DNA from 4 places in the Nocardia sp. CDC160 genome. Region 1 is predicted to be linked to each of the others. Evidence: riboswitches for the same ligand, from Rfam matches in the RefSeq annotation. Region 1 holds a riboswitch; each other region holds the start of a gene.
The links. Region 1 has a riboswitch for S-adenosylmethionine ahead of VMT40_RS00960 (bifunctional o-acetylhomoserine/o-acetylserine sulfhydrylase). Riboswitches for the same ligand answer to the same signal wherever they lie in the genome.
Positions count from the first base shown of each region.

Region 2: linked by a shared signal. The riboswitch ahead of VMT40_RS04155 (aminotransferase class V-fold PLP-dependent enzyme) and the one ahead of VMT40_RS00960 (bifunctional o-acetylhomoserine/o-acetylserine sulfhydrylase) in region 1 are both predicted to bind S-adenosylmethionine.
Region 3: linked by a shared signal. The riboswitch ahead of VMT40_RS38135 (rhodanese-like domain-containing protein) and the one ahead of VMT40_RS00960 (bifunctional o-acetylhomoserine/o-acetylserine sulfhydrylase) in region 1 are both predicted to bind S-adenosylmethionine.
Region 4: linked by a shared signal. The riboswitch ahead of VMT40_RS08565 (AfsA-related hotdog domain-containing protein) and the one ahead of VMT40_RS00960 (bifunctional o-acetylhomoserine/o-acetylserine sulfhydrylase) in region 1 are both predicted to bind S-adenosylmethionine.

Region 1 is NZ_JAYKYT010000001.1:188,525-193,981, forward strand. It holds gene VMT40_RS00945 (DUF3017 domain-containing protein) at 1-226, shown strand, start outside; gene VMT40_RS00950 (hypothetical protein) at 291-452, opposite strand; gene metX (homoserine O-acetyltransferase MetX) at 632-1,795, opposite strand; gene VMT40_RS00960 (bifunctional o-acetylhomoserine/o-acetylserine sulfhydrylase) at 1,792-3,141, opposite strand; SAM riboswitch class IV at 3,238-3,348, opposite strand; gene VMT40_RS00965 (TetR/AcrR family transcriptional regulator) at 3,361-4,071, opposite strand; gene VMT40_RS00970 (MFS transporter) at 4,209-5,457, shown strand, end outside.
Region 2 is NZ_JAYKYT010000001.1:933,853-939,309, forward strand. It holds gene VMT40_RS04135 (flavin reductase family protein) at 1-108, shown strand, start outside; gene VMT40_RS04140 (LysE family translocator) at 133-768, opposite strand; gene VMT40_RS04145 (biliverdin-producing heme oxygenase) at 877-1,536, opposite strand; gene VMT40_RS04150 (SAM-dependent methyltransferase) at 1,745-2,596, shown strand; SAM riboswitch class IV at 2,660-2,773, shown strand; gene VMT40_RS04155 (aminotransferase class V-fold PLP-dependent enzyme) at 2,842-4,155, shown strand; gene VMT40_RS04160 (hypothetical protein) at 4,170-4,358, opposite strand; gene VMT40_RS04165 (DUF2752 domain-containing protein) at 4,377-4,826, opposite strand; gene VMT40_RS04170 (hypothetical protein) at 4,954-5,457, shown strand, end outside.
Region 3 is NZ_JAYKYT010000011.1:88,858-94,314, reverse strand. It holds gene VMT40_RS38150 (amidohydrolase family protein) at 1-873, opposite strand, end outside; gene VMT40_RS38145 (FAD-dependent oxidoreductase) at 954-2,363, opposite strand; gene VMT40_RS38140 (Rv0361 family membrane protein) at 2,604-3,050, shown strand; SAM riboswitch class IV at 3,113-3,228, shown strand; gene VMT40_RS38135 (rhodanese-like domain-containing protein) at 3,243-3,665, shown strand; gene VMT40_RS38130 (O-succinylhomoserine sulfhydrylase) at 3,706-4,920, shown strand; gene VMT40_RS38125 (alpha/beta hydrolase) at 5,037-5,457, shown strand, end outside.
Region 4 is NZ_JAYKYT010000002.1:236,200-241,656, reverse strand. It holds gene VMT40_RS08575 (FMN-dependent NADH-azoreductase) at 1-401, shown strand, start outside; gene VMT40_RS08570 (MFS transporter) at 379-2,004, shown strand; SAM riboswitch class IV at 2,106-2,216, shown strand; gene VMT40_RS08565 (AfsA-related hotdog domain-containing protein) at 2,230-3,018, shown strand; gene VMT40_RS08560 (HAD family hydrolase) at 3,015-3,740, shown strand; gene VMT40_RS08555 (hypothetical protein) at 3,734-4,576, shown strand; gene VMT40_RS08550 (DoxX family protein) at 4,608-5,006, opposite strand; gene VMT40_RS08545 (hypothetical protein) at 5,150-5,457, shown strand, end outside.

The DNA of each region.
Region 1 (5,457 bases):
GCTTGTGGTGGCGGTGGTGTTTCTCGCCTGGGATCGGTGGCGGCGGGGGACGTTCTTCTTCGGGGGGGCGGCGCTGTTGGGGGCGGCGTTGCGGCTGATTCTGCCGACCGAGCGGGCGGGGCTGCTCGCGGTGCGCAGCAAGGGGTTCGATGTCGCGTGGCTGACGGTGCTGGGCGGCGCGATCATCGTGCTGGCCGCGACCATCAGTAGCCTCGGCGTCACGTAGGAACGCGCCGAGGTCGGGGCCGCGACCGGGGTCGCGGCGCTGAGATCTGATCGGGGGCTGTCTGTTAAACCGAGGTGATGCGGCGGCCGAGTTCCCGGCGTAATACTTCCTGGTCGGGAAGTCGGTGTAGGACGCGGAGTATGGCCGGGCGGAGTTCACGCTGCTCGTCCTCGGAGAGCAGATCGACGAGATCGCGGAGATCCATGTCATCGAATGCGGCGGTCATAGCTGAATAGATTACGACCGCCGGGCCCGAAGCACACGTATTCGAAGCGAGCGGTTACCGATGTGTCATATGCGCGAAACCGGAAGCGCGTCAGGACAATTCGCGCGAAACAGCCACGATACGCGCGGTAACGCGCGGCCGTTGCGGCAGCGGAAATGCAGCGGAAATGCAGCGGTTGTTCAGCGATCGGACTCGCGTTGGGCGCGGGCCAGATCCATCGTCTCGAGCACCAGCTTGCCGACCGCCTCGAACTCGGTCAGAAAGCCGTCGTGGCCGTCCTTGGAGTGGATGACCTCGAGTCCCTTGGAGCCGGGCAGCAGATCGGCCAGCTCCTGCTGCGTGCGCAGCGGGTAGAGCCGATCGGAGTCGACCCCGCCGACCACGCACGGCACCGGCGTCGACGCCAGCGCCGCCTCGACGCCGCCGCGCCCGCGGCCCACGTCGTGGCGGTTCATGGCCTCGCTGAGCAGCACGTAGGTGGCCGGGTCGAAGCGCGAGATCAGCTTGTCCGCCTGGTATTCCAGGTAGCTCTGCACCGCGTAGCGCCCACCCGCCCGGGGGTCCTCGTTGCCCTGGGCGTGATTCTCGAACCGATGGTCCAGTTCGAACTCGGTGCGATAGGTCAGGTGCGCGATGCGCCGGGCTATACCCATCCCGGTCATGGGCGCGCGCCCGGTGCCGTGATAGTTGCCGCCCTGCCAGTTCGGATCGGCCTTGATGGCGGCCTGCTGGGTGGTCTGGGTGCCGATCTGGTCGGCGGTGGCGCGCGCGCCGACCGCCAACACCAGCGCCGCGCCGACCCGCTGGGGGCTGCCGACCATCCACTCCAGCACCCGCATACCGCCCATGGAGCCGCCGAGCACGGCCGCCAGCCGCTCGATGCCGAGCAGATCGAACAGCTTGGCCTCCGCGGTCACCTGATCGCGAATCGAGATCTCGGGAAACCGTGCGCCCCAAGGCTTTCCGTCCGGGGCCAGCGAGGCCGGGCCGGTGCTGCCCTTACAGCCGCCCAGCACATTGGTGGCGATGACACACCATTCGCGGGTGTCCACCGGCGCACCCGGCCCGACAATGCCGTCCCACCAACCGGGCTGGCTGTGGTGCACATCGGCGGGGCCGACCACATGCGAGTCACCGGTCAGCGCGTGCTCGACGAGCACCACGTTGTCCGCGTTCTCGGAAAGTTCGCCCCACCGTTGCACGGCCAGCGTCACATCGGGGATGACAGCTCCGGACTCGAGCTCCACATCCCCGATGGCAATGCTCGCGAGCGTCCCGTCCGGCGGCGGCAGCAACAGCTCGGCCGCGTGACGGGACGTCCTCGATTCGATGTTCACGGTCAACTTGCCGCCGCCGTCAGTCCGGCGCGCAAATCCGCCAGGATGTCGCCGATGCCCTCGATACCCACGGCCAAACGCACCAGACCAGGCGTGACACCGGAAGCCAACTGCTCCTCGGGGGTCAGCTGGGAGTGCGTGGTGGAGGCCGGATGGATGACGAGCGAGCGCACATCCCCGATGTTAGCGACATGGCTGTGCAGCACCAGCGCCTCCACGAACTTCTTCCCGGCGTCCACGCCACCGGCCAGTTCGAAGGACACGATGGCACCGACACCCTTGGGTGCCAGCTGTTTGCCACGCTCGAACCAGGGTGAGTCGGGAAGGCCCGCGTAGTACACCTTCTCGACGCCCGGCTGCCCGACGAGGAACTCCGCCACCGCCTGCGCGTTGGCCACGTGCCGCTCGACGCGCAGGCTCAACGTCTCGATGCCCTGCGCGATGAGGAAGGCATTGAACGGCGAGACCGCCGCGCCCAGATCGCGCAGCAACTGCACGCGCGCCTTGAGCGCGTAGGCGGGCGCGCCGAGATCGGCGAAGACCGCGCCGTGGTAGCTCGGATCGGGGGTGGTGAAGCCCGGGAATCGGGACTCGCCCGCTTCGTTCTTCACGGTCCAATCGAAGGTGCCGCCGTCCACGATCACACCGGCGACCGCCGCACCGTGCCCGCCCAAATACTTGGTGGCCGAATGCACGACGATGTCCGCGCCCAGCCGCAGCGGCTGGATCAGATACGGGGTGGCGACGGTGTTGTCCACGATGAGCGGCACACCCGCCGCGTGCGCGACCTCGGCGATCCCCGGAATGTCCAGGATCGAGCTGGACGGATTGGCGACGGTCTCACCGTAGAACGCCTTGGTGTTCGGCCGCACGGCCGCGCGCCACTGCTCGAGATCGTCGGGATCGGAGACGAAGCTGACCTCGATGCCCAGCTTGGGCAGCGAGTAGTGCAGCAGGTTGTAGGTGCCGCCGTAGAGGTGCGGGCTGGCCACGATGTGGTCGCCCGCCTCGGCCAGATTCAGGATCGCGTAGGTCTCCGCCGCCTGCCCGGAGGCCAGCAGCAATGCCGCGACACCGCCCTCGAGGGCGGCGATGCGCTGTTCCACCGCGTCCTGGGTGGGGTTCATGATGCGGGTGTAGATATTGCCCGGCTCGGCGAGACCGAACAGCGCGGCGGCGTGATCGGTGTCCCGGAAGGCGTAGGACGTGGTCTGGTAGATGGGCAGGGCGCGGGCTCCGGTGGCCGCATCGGGGGCCTGCCCGGCGTGAATCTGCTTGGTCTCGAAAGACCAGTTGGCCGGGTCGAGGGTGCCGTCGGCCCCAACGGCCGCGGGCGCGGTCGAGTCACTCATGTGTTCTGCTCCAAAAACAAGGTCGCCGAATGGCGGAATTTTGACGTTATCGAGAAGCGAATGGGCTTCGACAACAACACATTTCGGTAGACCTCCTAGTTGCGCTTGCGTTCGTCCTTCGAACGCCCGGTCCTCACCCGGAGCACCCCACCGCAGCTGGAGGGTTGCCGATCAGCGAGCCGGGGCTTGGCGCTGATGCTCTTGACCTGTTGCGAGATTCTAGCGGGCGGAGGCCGCCGTCTCGGAAGTGGGGCTCGCCACAGTCGGCGCCGCGCAGGTCCGCACGAATTCGTGATAGGCCGCGACCACGGCGTCGGCCATGCCACGGGGCGAGGTGAGGACCTGGTCCAGGGTGGAGCCGGATTCGACCTCGCATTCGGTGCCCGCGCGCATGATGGCGTGAAAAGTGCCGAGCAGCAGCCGAACCCGCACGTCGTTGACGGTGGTGCCGAGTCGCTCGGCCAGCACCGCGGCGGTCTGCTCGGTCTTGTTCTCGGCCGCCGCGAGGCTGCAGGCCCGCACCGGGGCCGAGGCGGCGATGATGCGCTGCATCTGCTGGAACCAGCGGAAGGGCAGCGGCTCGTCGCGGTCGACGACCCGATCCACGATGGCGAGGAAGCTGTCCAGTAGCGCCTGCATTTCGTTGCCGGTGTGTGGCTGCTCGCGCAGGGCCTCCGCATGCGCTCGCGCCCAGTCGGTGATGGGCGCGATGACGATGTCTTCCTTGCTCTCGAAGTACCGGTTCACGGTGCGCGGCGAAACGTCGGCGGTGTCGGCGATCTGCTCCACGGTGGTGGCGTCGAATCCCTGCTCATCGCACAGTCGCAGCGCGACGTCGATGATGCGCGCGCGGGTCTGTTCCTTCTTGCGTTCTCGCAGGCTGGGGCGATGACGCGAGATCACACCGGTGTGACTTGACAAATCCGACATGACTCCAGTCTAAGGGCTAAACGGTTCCATCTGTCCCATTATGACAACTGTCGCACTACGCCAAATTTCTCTTGACGCCAATTGTCGTCATGGGCCACTATGGTGAAAGCTGCCTTCGAACCCCAGAGGAGAGGCTCATGACCGTAGCGACGGACGCTCTCGGCACCGACGAAATATCAAGTCCCGCAAAAGACTCCAGGCGCTGGTGGGCGCTCGCCGTGATCGCGATGGCGCAGCTCATGGTGGTCCTGGACGCCACGATCGTCACCATTGCCATGCCCTTCGCGCAGCAGGATCTGCACATCAGCGATGGCGACAAGCAGTGGATCTTCACCGCCTACACCCTGATTTTCGGCGGCCTGCTGCTGCTCGGCGGCCGCCTCGCCGACTACCTGGGCCGCCGCCGCATCCTCATGGTCGGCCTCATCGGCTTCGCCGCGGCCTCGGCGCTGGCAGGTCTCGCCCAGAACCAGGCCGAACTCTTCGCGGGCCGCGCACTACAGGGCGCGTTCGGCGCGCTGCTGGCCCCGGCCGCCCTGTCGCTGGTGTCGGTGACCTTCACCGAGGCCAAGGAGCGCGCTCGCGCGTTCGGTGTGTTCGCGGGTGTGTCCGCGGCGGGCGCGGCGCTGGGCCTGATCGCCGGTGGCGCGCTCGTCGAGTACGCGAACTGGCGCTGGTCGCTGCTGGTGAACACCCCGGTCGCGCTGCTGGCGCTGGTCGGCGCGTTCGCCTTCGTGATCAAGGATGTGCCCGCGCCCCGCACCGGCGGGTACGACCTGCCGGGCGCGGTCACCGTCACCCTCGGCCTGATCTCCATCGTCTACGGTTTCAGCCGCGCCGCCTCCGACGGCTGGACGGCCTCGCTCACGCTGGCCCTGTTCATCGCGGGCGTGGCCCTGCTGGCGGCCTTCGTGGCCATCGAACGACGGACCTCGAATCCGCTGCTGCCGCTGCGTATTCCGGGTGAGATCAACCGCGGCGGGTCGTATCTGATCGCGCTGTTGGTGCCCATCGCGATGTTCGCCATGTTCTTGAACCTGAGCTTCTACCTGCAGATCGTGGAGCACTATTCGGCGCTGAAGACGGGTGTGGCGTTCCTGCCCTTCCCGGCCGGGATCGTGGTGTCGGCGGGCATCGCCTCGGCGGTACTGCCCAAGATCGGCCCGCGGCCGCTGATGCTGGCGGGTTCGGTGCTCGGCGCGGCGGGTCTGCTGTGGTTGTCGCGGCTCGAGTTCGGCGACAGCTACGCCAGCGCCCTGCTGCCCGCCATGATCCTGATCGCGCTCGGCATGGGCTTCCTGTTCGTGTCCATGCAGACCACGGCACTGCATCAGGTCGAGGCGGAGGACTCGGGTGTGGCCAGCGCCCTGCTCAATGCCGCGCAGC
Region 2 (5,457 bases), 750 kb from region 1:
GTCATCGGCCTGGTCACCCAGGTGCACGACAATACCGAGAGCTCCCCCGCCGTCGGCCCGCTGGTGTATTACAACGGCGCGTACCACCGCGCCGAGATCGCGGACTGAGCCTAGGCCGCCGAGGCTGGAGGCCTATGCGGCGGAGGCCGCGGTGCCGATGCCCAGCGCGGCGAGAATCGCGGCACTGACCTGTTCGAGCCGGGCCCGGATTCGCGGCCGCTTCAGCAGCGCCACCGCCCGCGCGGCCGCGACCGCCAGCACGATCATTTCGATTGCGGCGACGGTGGATTCGATCGCGCCGAGCGTTAGCGTGTTCACGAAGGTCACGTGGGTGAGGAACTGCGGCAGCACCGCGAGGTAGAACAAGCCGACCTTCGGATTGAAGGTGCACGAGAGCAATCCCGCAGCGAACGCTGAGCGAACCGAGACCGGCTTCCCTTCGGCCACCGCGACATCCGCCGCCTCGGTGTCCTGTTCCCGCCCGCGCCGATGCTCGAGCAGCGCCCGAATCCCCAAGTACACCAGGTAGATTCCGCCGATCACCTTGAGCGTGCGATACGCGGTGGCCGACTGCTCCAGCAGCGCCGCCACCCCCGCCGCGACCACGGTCGCCCACACGATCCCACCGAACGCCGACCCCATCGCCGCCGCGACCCCGGGTCGCGATCCGTTCATCGAAAACCGCAGCACCAGAAAGGTGTCCGGACCGGGGGTGAGCGCCAACAGCACGCACAAACCCACGAAGCTCAACAGCAGCGGAAAACTCATACCCTCCATGGCAACCCATCACCGCGAACGCACGCAAGGGCAATACCGCCGACCGCCCCCGACACCGCTGACCCGCCCCCGACGGCCAGGTCAGCGGTACGGGTGGGTTCAGTTCCGCGCGCTGAACTCCGCACCCAGTTCACGGAACACGTCGGTGTTCATCGTGAACGCCAGCCGTGCCTCGTCGAGCACGCGATCGACTTCCGACCCCTCGAGCGGAAGGCGATCCAGGCTCTCGCGGTACTCGCGCTTGAACGCGGCCGGATTGCCGATCTCCTCGAACACGTAGAAGCGCACCCCGTCGCCCTTCTTGGGCAGGTTCCACAGCTTCTCGGCGGTGCCGCGAATGACCTGTCCGCCCGAGAGATCGCCCAGGTAGCGGGTGTAGTGGTGCACGACGTATCCGGCGGGCCACTCGCTCGCGCACTCCTCGACGCGCGCGGCGTAGGCGGCGGTGGCGGGCAGCGCGGTCAGCTCGTCGCGCCAGTTCTCGCCGCCCAGGTGGGCCAGATCGGCTTCGAGCGAGGCCAGCCGGGCCAGCTCCGGTTTCACGAAGGGACCCGCGACCGGATCGGAAGCCAAGGCCTCGGAACGCTTTTCGAGCGCGGCGTACACGAACCACAGCTGCGAGGTGTACCGGTAGAACGCCTCGACCCCGAGTTGCCCGGTCAGCAGGTCACGCATGAACGTGGAGTGCTCCGCCTCGTTGTGCTGCTGCTCGGTCGCGGTGCGAATGAGCGTCGAGAACGGGGTGCCGGTATCCAACATGGTCGAGCTCCTCGTGATCAACTCCGGGGCACCCCACTTTGGCTACCCTAACTTCACTTCGACCATACGCCCCAGCAACCATCACGCGATTCGAACTTCCCGCCCCACCCCCTCCAACTTTCGGACGATTTTTCTATTCCGGACGTGCCCTTCGTCACACCGCATCGATCCCGTCGACGCTCCGCCGACCGCCTGGAACAGTGGTCCCATGGCCACTCGAGCCGCCGATACCCCACTGATCCCGATGCTCATCGCCGCCACGGAGAGCGCCGAGCCCTCCGGGAACCGATTGCTGACCGACGACCTGGCGATCCGCGTGCTGCCACTCGGACTGCGACCGCTGGTACGCAACCGAACCACCCGAGGCTGGTTACGCAAGGTCATGGAGCGGGAAGGGCCCGGGCTGTGGGACAGCTTGGCTTGTCGGAAGCGGTATTTCGATGAGCAGACCGATGCGGCCGTGCGGGCGGGGGTCGGGGCGGTGGTGGTGCTCGGTGCGGGGCTCGACACTCGAGCCACGCGGCTGGTGGCGGCGGCCGGGATTCCGGCCTTCGAGGTGGATCTGCCGGTGAACATCGAGCTGAAGCGGCGGCGAATAACGCTGCCGGACAGCGTTGTTCAGGTGGCGATCGATTTCGAGACACAGGATCTCGCGACGACTCTCGCCGAGCGTGGTTACCGGGGCGAGGCGACAACGCTTTTCCTGTGGGAAGGGGTTACCCAGTACCTGACCGAGAAGGCGGTGCGCTCGACGTTGGAGACCCTCGCCGCCGCGCCCGCGGGGAGCCGACTGGTCTTCAGCTATGTCCGACAGGATTTTCTCGACGGCACGAATCTCGAGGGGTGCGAGCGCGCGTATCGGAGATTCGTTGCGGGAAAAGGTATTTGGCGATTCGGATTGCTGCCCGCGGACGTTCCGGGCCTGCTCGCCGAGTACGGGTGGCGGGAGCTGGAACAGGTGGGCGGGCGGGAGTACGTCGACCGGTTTCTCGAGCCACTCGGCCGGGGTGCGGAAGGCGTGCCGGACCTCGAACGCTGCGTCACCGCGACCAAGATCTGAGCCCGACGAGCCCGGCGGGCGGGGTTGACAAGGCCGGGAATCGTCTGCCAATCTCTGCAATCAGGTCATGAGTACCAGCGTCAAGCCCCGGCTAGCTGGTCGGCAACCCTCCTCCGCGGTGGGGTGCTCCGGGTGACGACCGGGCCGTAGCCCGACCGGGTACGGCAAGCGCGGACTCTCGATCGATATCCGTCTCGAAGCAGACACCTCCGATCGCGTGTCCATGAACCCGATGGAGTTTCGTGATGACCGCATTCGCCGACCAGACCTGTGCCCCGCTCGCCACCGTGTCCGGCTGTGACCTCCAGGTTCCGCTGGTCCAGGGCGGGACCACCACCTACGCCAACTTCGACTACGCCGCCAGCGCCCCCGCGCTGCGGCAGGTCACCGACCGCGTCGCCGAGCTGCTGCCGTTCTACGCCAGCGTGCACCGCGGCGCGGGCTACGCCTCCCGCGTCTCCACCGACTGCTACGAGTCGGCGCGCGGTTCGGTCGCCCGCTTCCTGAACGCGGCCGACGACCAGGTCGTGGTCTTCACCCGCAACACCACCGACTCGCTGAACCTGCTGGCCTCCTGCGTGCCCGGCGACACCGTGGTGCTGGACGTGGAGCACCACGCCAACTTCCTGCCCTGGACCCGGCACGGCCGCCGAGTGGTGCCGGTCGCCGACACCATCGAGGAGACCATTCAGCGCCTGGTCGCCGAGCTCTGTTCGAAACCGGCCGCGCTGCTGGCGGTTACGGGCGCGTCCAATGTGACCGGTGAACTACTGCCGCTGGAGCGGCTGGCCTGGATCGCGCACCAGTGCGGCACCCGCATTCTCGTGGATGCCGCGCAGCTGGCCCCGCACCGCCGCATCGACCTGCGGACCGCGGGCATCGACTATCTGGCCTTCTCCGGCCACAAGGCCTACGCCCCCTTCGGTACGGGCGTGCTGGTCGGCCGCCGCGACTGGCTCGACGCGGCCGAGCCCTACCTGGCGGGTGGCGGCGCGGTGCGCTCGGTCTCCACCGAGGGCGTCGAGTGGGCCCCGGCCCCGCAGCGGCACGAGGCCGGTTCGCCGAACGTCCTGGGCGTGGCCGCATTGGCCGCGGCCTGCGACGCCCTCGCCGACCTGGACGAGACCACGGTCATCGAGCACGAGCAGTACCTCACCCACCGCCTGCGCTACGGCCTGAAAACCGTTCCGGGCGTGAACTTCCTGCGTGTCTGGCGCGACAGCACCGACGCCGTCGGCATTGTCGCGTTCACCATCGACGGTTTCGAGCCCGGCCAGGTCGCCGCCTACCTTTCGGCCGAGCACGGCATCGGCGTGCGCGACGGCCGCTTCTGCGCCCACCCGCTGCTGTCTCGCCTCGGCGTGGACGCCGCCCTGCGCGCCAGCATTGGCCTCGGCACCACCGCCGCCGACGTGGACCGCCTCATCGAGGCCATTGCCACGCTGGTCGAGAACGGCCCGACCTGGAATTACGCGCGCACCGAGGGACATTGGAACCCGGTCCCGGAGACCCGACCGTTCGGCGACTCGTCGACCGGCGCGGCGCCCTGCGGATTCTGAGCGCGGATTCCGAACTACGGCACGAGGTATCGGGCCGCGAGCTCCTCGATCACCGGATCGTCATCCGCCACCGCGTCCAGCAGGTCGAGATCGTCCTGCACCGAGACCTGCCGGGTGTCGCCCTGCTCGGGATCGGGCGGCCCGTCCTCCTCGAGTTGCCGCACCATCTTCTCGCGCACGCGGTCCCGCAGTGAATCGCTCATACGCAGAGCATGCCCCGGTTAAACAGGCGCAATCCAGCTCCCCCACGGCGTGTTCCGCACAATGGTGAAGACAATGAGGAAGGCGAGCGCGAGCCACAGCGCGTATTTGGGCAGGATCTGGGGTAGTCGCGGCGGTGTCGGATTACCGCGCCAGCCGCGCACCAGCCAGGTGCCCCACCAGGCGAGGAAGCCGAGCGTCAATGGCAGCAACAGCACATTGCTGTGAATGGCGTCGAGAATCCGGCCATCGGTGAGATTGTGCAGCCCCCGCAGCCCGCCGCAGCCGGGGCACCAGTACCCGGTGAGCTCGTAGAAGGGGCAGTACCCGTAGGTGCCGGACACGTGCGGATCCCGGAAGTGCAGCAGCGCCAGCCCACCGGCCACGGCCCCACCGGCCAGCAGCGGTAGCCCGACGCCGAGCCACCGCGGGCGCGCGGGCGATTCGATTGCTGCTGCCGTGGTATCCACGACCACCAACGGTAGCCGCGCCGCCGCCGACCTGCCAGATCACTCCCGACTTCGCACCCCGCGGGGCTCGAGCGCGCTTGGGTATGCTGCCCCGACAATCATTTTCGAGTTCGGGGGAAGTCCACTCATGTCACAGAACTCAGGTGGCAGCAAGATTCGCGGCGCGCTCGCCGTGGTCGGCGCCATCGTCCTGATCATTGTCATCAAGGTCGGCATTCGCGTCATCGGCCACCTGTTCGGCCTCATCGGCCTGGCGGTGGTTCTGCTCATCGCGGTGGGCGCGTACTTCGCCCTCAAGAAGAAGAGCGAGACCGCGACCACCACCGCGCCGGTGTATACCCCGGCCCCGAGCCCGTACGACGCCAATACCCCCGCCCAGGGCTACCCGGCCCCGCAGGGCTTCCTACCGCCCCCGACCGGCGCGCCCGACCGGGGCTACCTGCCGCCGCCGAGCGGTGCGGCTGTCCCGGGTTACGCCGCGCCGCCGACCTACCCGCCCTCGGCGAATACCGTTCCCTCCCACGGGCATCCCGCTCCCGGCTACGCTCCCGCGCCACAGCCGAACTACCCGGCCCCACAATCCCAGCCTCGTTACCCCGTGCCGAATCAACCGGGCTACGGCGCGCAGCCG
Region 3 (5,457 bases), on a different contig from region 1:
GATCGGGAGGGGCAGGGTGTCCGGCGGCGGGGTCGCGGGGAGTTCGGAGCGGGGCAGGCGCAGGGTGGGCACCTCACCGGAGGCCTTGCGCAGCGTGGAGTCCGGCTCCGCGAGCGTCCGGTCCTTGGCGGGCAGGCCGTAGAAGGCCCGGGCATTGTCCTCGAGCACCCGATGCAGGTCCGAGCCCACGGCGTCGGCGATGATCGACAGGTCGGTATCGCGGAAGGGCCGCCCGGCCCGGGTGCCCGGCAGATCGGTGCCGAACATGAGGGCCTCGGGATTGACGGTGTGGATCTTGCGCAGTGCCGCACCCACATTCATCGACACCCGCCCGAAGCCCGAGGCCTTCACCTTGGCGCCCCGGTCGACCAGGTTGAGCAGGTACGGCAGGCACTCGTCGGACATGCCCATGTGGTCGATGGACAGTTTCGGCAGCTTGGTGATGACCGGTTCGAGCGAGCCCAGCATGGACCCGTCGATGTACAGCTCCACATGCCAACCGGCCAGTTCGTAGGCGCGCAGGGCCAGCATGGTCAGCCCGACGATATCGCCGCCCGCCCGCTTGAGATTGAACCGGATCGCGCGGACCCCGGCCCGGTTCAACTCGATGATCTGCTTGTCGGTGGCGTCGACGGGCAGCATGGTGACGCCCACCCAGCCCTCGCCGAGCGCCGCCAGCGCCGCCATGAGATAGCTCTGATCGGTGCCCTGGAACGACCCGCTGACCACCGCACCACCGTCGATATCGAAGCGGGACATGCGCTTGCGATAGTCGGCGATGGTGTACGGGTCGGGCAGGTAGCCCTCGTTCTCCGACAGCGGGAACCGCGGGTCGAAGATGTGGAGATGGGCATCGAACACGTTGATCAGCATGCCTCAGAACGGTGACAAGTGTGGACAACCTTGTCCGGCAAGCGGATTCGCGCTGGTCAGGACACCTTGTCCGGTACTGGTCAGGACACCTTGTCGGGCTCGGAGGCGGCGAGCATCTCCTCGCGCTCCACGACCTTGACCCGCTCGCGGCCCTGCGGCTCGCCCAGGGCGCGCTCGTGCGCGTCGAGTCGGTACCAGCCCGCCCAGGTGGTGAACGGGATGCCCTTGCCCTCGAGGAATTCGGTGACGGCCTCGGGTTCCGGCTTGGGGGCCGGAACGAAGTCGGCGGCGTCGTCGAGCAGGCAGGCGATGGTCTCGTTGGCGTCACCCTTGGTGTGGCCGATGAGCCCGACCGGGCCGCGCTTGATCCAGCCGGTCACGTAGGTGGCGGGCTCGTAGCGGTCCTTGCCGTCGGCGTCCTCGTTGACCAGCACGCGTCCGGCCTCGTTGGGCACGGTTCCGGCCTGGTCGTCGAAGGGCAGGGCCGGGATGTTCTGCGACAGGTAGCCGACCGCGCGGTACACGGCCTGGATGTCCCAGTCCTTGAATTCGCCGGTGCCCTTGCAGTTTCCGGTGCCGTCGAGCTGGGTGCGCTCGGTGCGCAGGCCCACGACCTTGCCGTTCTCGTCGCCTAGGATTTCGGCGGGGTTCTCGAAGAAGTGCAGGAACAGCTTGTGCGGGCGGTTGCCGACATCGCGAATGGCCCACTGCTCCAAGGTATTGCAGATCATGTCGACCTGCTTGGAGTGGCGGCGGGCGGCCTCGGAGCCCTCGTCGTAGTCGATGTCCTCGGGGTCGACGATGACCTCGATGGTCGGGGAGTGGTCGAGTTCGCGCAGCTCGAGCGGGGTGAACTTGGCCTGGGCCGGGCCGCGGCGGCCGAACACGTGCACCTCGACGGCCTTGTTGGCCTTGAGGCCCTCGTAGACGTTCGGCGGGATCTCGGTGGGCAGCAGTTCGTCACCGGTCTTGGCCAGCACGCGCGCCACGTCCAGGGCGACATTGCCGACGCCGAGCACGGCGACCTTCTCCGCGTCCAGGGGCCAGGTGCGCGGCACGTCGGGGTGTCCGTCGTACCAGGACACGAAGTCCGCGGCACCGTAGGAGCCGTCGAGGTCGATGCCCGGAACGCCCAGGGCGCGGTCGGCATTGGCGCCGGTGGAGAAGATGACCGCGTCGTAGAACTGGCGCAGGTCTTCCAGGGTGATGTCGGTGCCGTAGTCGATATTGCCGAGCAGGCGGACCTGGTCCTTGTCGAGCACCTTGTGCAGGGCGGTGATGATGCCCTTGATGCGCGGGTGGTCGGGCGCGACGCCGTAGCGGATCAGGCCGAACGGTGCGGGCATGCGCTCGTAGAGGTCGATGCTCACCCCGTCGAACCCGGCCGGGGCATCGGACTTCATCAAGGCGTCGGCGGCATAGATACCGGCCGGGCCCGCGCCCACGATCGCAATGCGTAGCGGGCGGGTCGCTGCACTCTGTTCGGTCATTCTTCCGCGCACCCTTTGGGTCGAAACTAACTTGCCGTCAAAACTTAGCCGTCGTTCTTAGCTTAGGCTAAGTTGACGCCCTGGCCTCGGCGACCTTCGTTGGCCCCCGACGCTGCAGCGTTGCTGCGTGGTCTTGCTATTCCCGCACCGGAGCGGAAATTCTGCTGATTCTATCGATGGCGCACGGACGCCCCCGCGCGCGGGCGGGGAAACTGCGGGAACGCCAGGCATGATCTACCCATGAGCGATGCCGAGGAGACCGTCGAGGAGACGTCGATTCCGATCGAGCAGAACGAGACCCGCAGCATGTGGCCGTTCCTGGTCGCGGCGGGTGTCATCGCGGCGGTGATCCTGGGCATCGTGATCGCGACCCTGCTGTCGCCGGTTGAGAACAATGTCACAGATCGCGATCGCCTCTCGGTGGCGGCGGGCGAGTTCATCAAGTCCCGTAACGACACCGGCAAGTTCGTTCCGGCCGTGGCCTGCAAGGGATTCGACGAGAACAACTCCCCGCTGAAGATCGCGGGCACGAGCGGCAAGGGCATCACCTTCGACCGGATCGACGATCCGGTCGTCGACGGTGACAAGGCCACGGCGCAGGTCACCTTCAGCGTGGACGGCGCGCAGTCGACCTCGACTTGGCATTTCACCAAGGAGAATTCCCGGTGGTTGGTCTGCGGTTCGTGACATGGTCCGAAGACCGACCGGGGGTTTGACACAACACCGGTTTTTTCGGCACTCTCATCCCAGGTCATGAGTACCAGCGCCAAGCCCCGGCTGGCTGGTCGGCAACCCTCCTCCGCGGTGGGGTGCTCCGGGTGACGACCTGGCCACGCATCGAGCAGCGGTGCGGCAAGTGCGGATTCACAGGAGGTACAGGTGAGCTACGCGGGTGACATCACGCCGAAGCAGGCGTGGGAGTTGTTGCGCGACAATCCGGATGCGGTGCTGGTGGACGTGCGCACCGAGGCGGAATGGCGATTCGTCGGCGTGCCCGACACCAGCGGCATCGGCCGCCCGACCGCGTTGATCGAATGGGTGGACGCCACCGGCACGCCCAACGCGCGGTTCGTGGACCAGTTGAAGCAGGCTCTCGCCGACCGGAACCCGGATTCGCAGGCCCCGGTCCTGTTCATCTGCCGCTCGGGCCAGCGCTCCATCGGCGCGGCCACCGCGGCCACCACCGTCGGCATCACGCCGTCGTTCAATGTGGTCGACGGTTTCGAGGGCGCGCTGGACGCTCAGGGCCACCGCGGTGCCACCGGTTGGCGGGCCGACGGCCTGCCGTGGCGGCAGTCGTGATTTCGCCCAGCTCCCCCAGCTCTTCCGAAGGGAACCAGTCATGATCACCGGTGGCTCTTTCGACAAGCCGCTGCCCGAGGGCGTCGGCCCCGCCACCCAGGCCGTGCGCGGCGGCACCCGGCGCTCCGGCTTCGACGAGACCTCCGAGGCGCTGTTCCTCAATTCGGGTTTCGTCTACGAGAGCGCCGAGGCGGCCGAGGCGTCGTTCACCGGCGATATCGAGCATTTCGTCTACTCCCGCTACGGCAATCCGACGGTCGCCATGTTCGAGGAGCGGCTGCGCCTGATCGACGGCGCGGAAGCCTGTTTCGCGACCGCGTCGGGCATGTCCGCGGTCTTCACCGCGCTGGGCGCGCTGCTCGGCGCGGGTGACCGACTGGTGGCGGCGCGCAGCCTGTTCGGGTCCTGCTTCGTGGTGGCCAACGAGATCCTGCCGCGCTGGGGCGTGGAGACCGTCTTCGTCGACGGCGAGGATCTGGACCAGTGGGAGCAGGCGCTGTCGGTGCCGACCCAGGCCGTCTTCTTCGAGACCCCGTCCAACCCGATGCAGACCCTCACCGATGTGCGCGCGGTCTCCGACCTCGCCCACGCGGCGGGCGCGAAGGTGGTGCTGGACAACGTCTTCGCCACCCCGCTGCTGCAGCGCGGGTTCGACCTGGGCGCGGACATCACCGTGTACTCGGGCACCAAGCACATCGACGGCCAGGGCCGTGTGCTCGGCGGCGCGATCCTCGGACCGCAGGACTACATCGACGGTCCGGTGAAAAACCTGATGCGCCACACGGGTCCGGCGCTGAGCCCGTTCAACGCCTGGACGCTGCTCAAGGGTCTCGAGACCATGCCGCTGCGCCTGCGCCAGTCGGTGGACTCCGCGCTGAAGATCGCCCAGTTCCTCGAGAACCATCCCGCGGTGGCGTGGGTGAAGTACCCGTTCCTGTCCTCGCACCCGCAGTACGAGCTGGCCAAGCGCCAGATGTCCGGCGGCGGCACGGTGATCACCTTCGAACTGAAGGCCGCCGAGAACGAGGCCAAGAAGCGGGCTTTCGAGGTGCTCAACCGGCTGCGCATCATCGACATCTCCAACAACCTCGGTGACGCGAAGACCCTGATCACCCACCCGGCCACCACCACGCACCGCGCCATGGGTCCGGAAGGCCGTGCGGCCGTGGGTATTACGGATGGCGTCGTGCGCATCTCCATCGGCCTCGAGGATGTCGAAGACCTCCTGGGCGACCTGGATCAGGCGCTGAGCTGATCCATCGATCGTCGAAAAGGGCCGGAATCCAGTGGATTCCGGCCCTTTTTCCATGTCAGGGGAGACGTCAGGTCGGTGTCAGCCCGATATCAGGCCACCCGCCGAAAGTTATCGGCATGACGAAGAACAACAGCTCCTCCGCTTCCTCCTCCACCACCTGGTCCGGCATGATTCCGGTCGACGACACCGCCCTGTTCTGCACCGACACCGGCGGCGACGGCATCCCGGTGATCTACCTCAACGGCCAGTTCGCCACCCAGGGTTACTGGGCCAAGGTCATCGCCGAGCTCGGAGACGGCTTCCGCCACATCACCTACGACGAGCGGGCGCGCGGCAAGAAGTCGCTGAAGTCCGCCGACTACTCCTTCGAGGCGTGCGTCCGCGATGTCGACGCCGTCCTCGCCGCCCGGGGCGTCGAGAAGGCGATCGTGATCGGCTGGTCGTACGGCGCGCTGGTGGCCGCACACTGGGCCAATCGCAACCCCGACCGGGCCATCGGCGCGGTGCTGGTCGACGGTGCCATGCCGCACGACTGGC
Region 4 (5,457 bases), on a different contig from region 1:
GGGAGCAGGCGCGGGTGGTGTTCGAGCGGTTCGCGGCGGCCGATCTGTACGTCATCAACCTGCCGATCTGGAATGCGGGCGTGCCGTACATCTTCAAGCAGTGGGTCGATATCGTGACCCAGCCGGGGTGGGCGTTCACCTTCGATCCGCAGAGCGGGTATTCGGGGCTGCTCACCGAGAAGCGGGCGGTCACGGTGTACACCAGTGGCGTGCATCAGCCGGGGGTGCCGGTGCAGTTCGGGTCCGACTTCGCGACGCCGTTCGTCGAAGACTGGCTGAACTTCGTGGGGATCAAGGACATTGCCGAGATCCGGTTCGCGCCAACGGTATTGACCGAGAACCCGGAGGCGGGCTTCGCCGCGGCCCAGGAGCGTGCGCGTGAGCTCGCCGCCGACTACTGAGCCGGGTGGGGCTACCGAGTCGGGCCGGGCTGCTGAGCCGGGATGGGCTACCGAGCCGGGATGGGCACCGACCGGGCGGACCGTCGCGGCGGTCTGCGCGGTCGGCATTCTGGTGGTGGGCCAGCTCTACGTGGTGCTGCCGGTACTGAATCGGCTTGCGGCGGACTGGGATACGTCCAAGTCGGCGGCCACCTGGACCACCACCGCCTTCGGGCTGGCCTACGGGGCGGGCTTCCTGGTGACCGGCCCGCTGTCGGACCGCTGGGGACGACGGCCGGTCATCGTCGGCGGCTTGCTCGCCACCGTGCTGAGCTCCCTCCTGGTGGCGGTCGCACCCGGACTCGCCACCGGACTCTCCGCGCGAATCCTCCAGGGCCTCACCGCCTCCTTCTTCGCCCCCGCCGCCTTCGCCTACCTCGCCGAACGCATCGCCCCCGCCCGCAGAATCTTCGCCCTCACCTGCCTAACCAGCTCCTTCCTAGGAGCAGGCGTGGTAGCCCAGGTCCTGGCCCAGCTGATCGGCAACACCTGGGGCTGGCACGCCATCTTCATCGCCGGTGCGATCGTCTTCGCGCTATCGGCGGCGCTACTGCGCCTGGTTCTCCAGCCGCCCACCTCGGCGGCGGTTGTAGCCCAGGCACCTGGCACTGAAGCCGCGCTGACCGAGGCGCTGACCCAGGCCGAGGGTGCAAAGGGCGAGGCGGAAGGCGTAGGGACTGAGGCCGGGGGTGCGAGGGCTGAGGCCAGGGGCGCGCGAGCCCGCATCGGAATCGCCGACATCGCGCGAAAGGCTGTTCTGCCGTTCGTGACTCTGCTCAGACAGGGCCGACTCGCCCTGCTGTACCTGAGCTGCCTGGCGATCTTGGGCTCGTTCGTGGGCATCTACACCGGCATTCAGCTCTCACCGCCGGAGGGAGTCGGATCCGGCAACGCGGCCCTACTCGCCCTGCGGGCCAGCGCGATTCCCGCCATGGTGGCGGTACCACTGCTCGCCGGAAGACTCGGCGTGATCGCACCTGCCGCCCGGTTGATCACCGCCCTGGCGGCAGCTGCCGCAGCGGCGGCGATCACCGCGGTCCCACTGGGTGGCATATGGGTCGCGGTGTGGCTGTTCGTGTTCGTGACGGCCATCGCGGTCGCGGCACCGGCGGCGGTTCAGGCGATCGCGGCGCAGGCAGGCGAGGCGCGCGGCACCGCCACCGCGCTCTACACCTTCGCCCTGTTCGTCGGGGCCAGCGCGGGACCACAACTCGCCAATCTGGTTTCGCGCCACGGCTATTCAACCGTCGCGCTGACCATCGCGGCGCTGGCGGCTTCGGGGGCGGCACTGGCCGTCGCCTCGACGCGAGTCGCTGCGGGGACAGCGGCGACCCCGGTAGGCGGTTCGAGCGCCGATCCGGGGTCACATCCAGCGCCCGGGTTGGCGACGCAGCCGAACCCAACGTCGGAGTCGGAGTCGGAGTCGGGGGTAAGGCCAGGGGGAGTGTCCGAGTCCGAGATGACGCCAGGGGTAGCGCCGGAGGGTGTTTCGGCGTCGGAGCCGGTGTCGGGGCGTGAGCCCGAACCGAGTGGGGTTGGTGTGGGGGAAGCCGCCGCGGGATAGATCGGCGCGCGGGGGACAGCGTCGTCCTCCGTTCGCGGGTTTCAATCGGGGTGGTTGAAACTATGTATGAAATAGGTTGGGGGACATAGGGTTTCGGGGACGGTCATGAGTTCCAGTGGTAAGCCCCGGCTGGCTGGGCGGCAACCCTCCACGACGGCGGGGTGCTCCGGGTGACGACCGGGTGGTGGCGAGCGCCGCCATAAGCGTCTTGCTCTCGGAGGAAAAATGTCTGTAGCCCAGCTCGATTCGGTGTCCGTGCTCTCGGGGGAGGTGGCCGTCGGCGAGGTGCTGCTGGTGGCCGATCGCTTCCGCGGAATCGCCGAGGACGACCGGGCCTTCACGGTGTCGGGACTGGTCGCCGCCCTGCGCGGCGGCCGGTGGCGGGAGTCGGAGCGCGCGTTGACCGTTCATCTCGGGCAGGGGGTGACCCGCCACGACCTCGACTACCTCGAGCACGTGGCGCTGGTGCACGCCCCGGCCGGGCTGCACGTGCGCGGCGCGGTCGACGAACCGGCACCTCGCCACCAAGTGCACAAGTATCAGAACTCGAATGTGCTGCTGGCCAACCTGATTCGCGAATCGGAGACCGAGTTCCGCGCGGATCTGCGCATTCACGGCGACAACGAACTGCTGCTCGACCATCAGACCGGCGAACACGTGCAGGGCATCGTCATCGTCGAGGCGGTGCGCCAGCTGTTCCTGGGCGCGTTCGAGCTGGAGTACGGCCGCCGCTGGCCCGAACAGCACTTCTACATCGTCTGGAACAGCATCGAATTGGAGTTCAAGACCTTCCTGTTCCCGCTGCCCGCCACCCTGCACGCGGTGCTCACCCCGATCGCCATCGAGGATCCGGCCAAGCTGGAGTTCGCCATCGACGTCGACGTGCGCCAACTCGACCGCACCGTGGCCACCACCCGCATCACCTACGCGGCCCTGCCCAACGAGCGCATCTCGCAGATCGAACGCCACAAGGCCGCCAAGGCGATCGCCGCCTACCTGGGCGCGGTGGCATGAGCACGACACCGGGTGCGGCGTTCTTCGACGTCGACGAAACCCTCATCACCGTCAAGAGCATGTTCGCCTTCCAGCGCTTCTGGCTGGCCGAGAACGGCGACGACGGCAGCGAATACACGCGCCTCAGCGACGAGATCAAGCGGAAGGCCGCGTCCGGAACGCCCCGCGAGGAGGTGAACCGGCACTACTACCGCGCCTATCGCGGCGTGCGGGCCGACGCCTTGGCTGCCGCCGGACGCCGCTGGTTCGCTGAGTTCTCCGCGAGCGGTGCCGTCTACTACACCGACGCGGTGGAAGCGCTGCGCGCACACCGGAATTCGGGCGACACCACGGTCCTGCTGTCCGGCTCGTTCGCCGCGGCCATCGCCCCGGTCGCCGACGCGCTGGGTGCCGATCACATCATCGCCACCACCCCCGTGGTCGATGACCAAGGCGTGCTGACCGGTGAGGTCACCCAGCCCATGATCGGCACCGCCAAGGCGACCGCGGTCACCGACTTCCTGCGCGAGCACGGCATCGCGCACGAAAACAGCTACGGCTACGGCGATCACGCCAGCGACCTGCCGTTCCTGCGGGCCGTCGCACACCCCGGCTTCCGCGGCGACGACGCGGTGCTGTCGGCGCACGGCCACGGCTGGATCCACTTCTCCGACCGGGTCGGCGCGTCCGTCGACGATCCCGGCCGCCTTCTCTCCGATCAGGAAGCGCTCTCCGTATGGTGACCCGAAGCTATGAACTGACCCCGACCACCCAGGGGCCGCTGTACCCGCCGAGCGAAGTCCTCGACGCCGACGGCAATTTCATTGTCGTCGGCTTCCTGACCGAGCCCGACGCGGACGGGGGCGTCACCCGCCGCTGGGGCCGAGCCATCGTCGCCGCCGATACGCCGGTGCCGAAATTCGGTGAACTGGCCGCCTACACGATCGTGCGCGAACTGGCCGACGACCTGTCTGCGGAGGACGCCGCGAGCGTCCTGCACACCCTGCCGCTTCCCCTGCCCGCCAACAACTATCCGATGGTCTTCGCCCCCGACCAGCGTCCCGACGCCGACACGGTGACCCGGCCCAGCTACCCGTTCCACGAGACGCCGATCCCGGACTTCCGCCCGCAGGACGGCCGCAAGCTCACCGAGCCGGTGACCCTGGGCGAATGGCTCGAGGCGCGCGGCACCCTCGAGGTCACCGTCGATGACGAGGCGCGGTCCGCGGAATTCCGCTTCGAGTTCACCGGCCTCATCCCGGATTCGCTCTACACCGTGATGTCCTTGCGCGCCAAGGACTTGGACCCGGACGCTCCCACCCGCCCCGGCCCCCTGGGCGTCCCGAACGTTTTCATAACCGACGAGAGCGGAGCCGCCACCTACCGCGCGGTCCTGCCCAATCCGTTCCCGGACCCGGCGCTGCCCGGCGCGAACCGCATTATCAGCGTGGTCGTGCTGTGGCAGAGCTACCAGCAGAACTACGGTGGCGCGATAGGCCATTTCGGCTTGGGCGGTGATATTCACGCCCAGCTCAAACTGCCGACCCCGGTCTTCGACGAGTTCGTGACGCGGGACTGACACCCGACGGGAATCACCGACACCCGCGAGATCACCGCGCGGCGCGGTACACCTTCCGCGCGGTGGTCACCATCGGAATCTGCATCGGGAGCCGCAGCAGGGCACCGACTTTCAGCGCCATGGGTTTGTCGCTGTTCCACCAGTCGTAGGCCATCTGCACATTGCCCGGGAACACGGCGATGAAAATGAGCGCGGCCAGGCGTGCGCCCAGGCCGCGGGTGCGGGGGAGCAGCAGCAGCGTGCCCGCGGTCAATTCCGCCGCGCCCGAAACCTGGGTGTAGGTACGGGGTTTGCCGGGCAGCTGGGGTGGTATGAGCGCATCGAAAGGCTTGGGGGCGATGAAATGCAAGCTGCCCACACCCAGCAGCAGGCCCGCGAGGGCCAGCGCGCGGGTACGGACTCCGGAGGTGCCGGGCGAATCTGCTGCCATTGCTGCAGCATAACCGGTCGGTCTGTATTGTCCGGTCGGTCACCGATTCCCGCGTTTCCCTCCGGTGTGTCGTCGTCGCGAGTAGCCGATCGCCAAGGGGTAACGCACAATTAGGCTGCTGTCCGGCTCGAGCAGGGGAAGTTATGAAGGCGCACAAAGGGCTTGCGATGGCCCTGCTGGTCGTGGGTTTGATCGCTGGTTGCTCGAAGGAGGAGGCGAAGCATCCGTCCAACGCACCGGCCCAAGCGGTTCCACAGCCAGCGCCCAAGGAAAAGGAAGGCACCATACCGGTCGGTCCTGGCCCGCAGGGTGTCTACACCGTGCAGGCCCAGCCCGCACCCGGCAGCTGCCACTACCGCAAGACCTCTGACGGCCAGCCGCTGCCCGACCCCAACTGCACACCGGGCGCGACGAATCCCAAAGTGACAGCGTCGAATCTGGCCGAGACCAT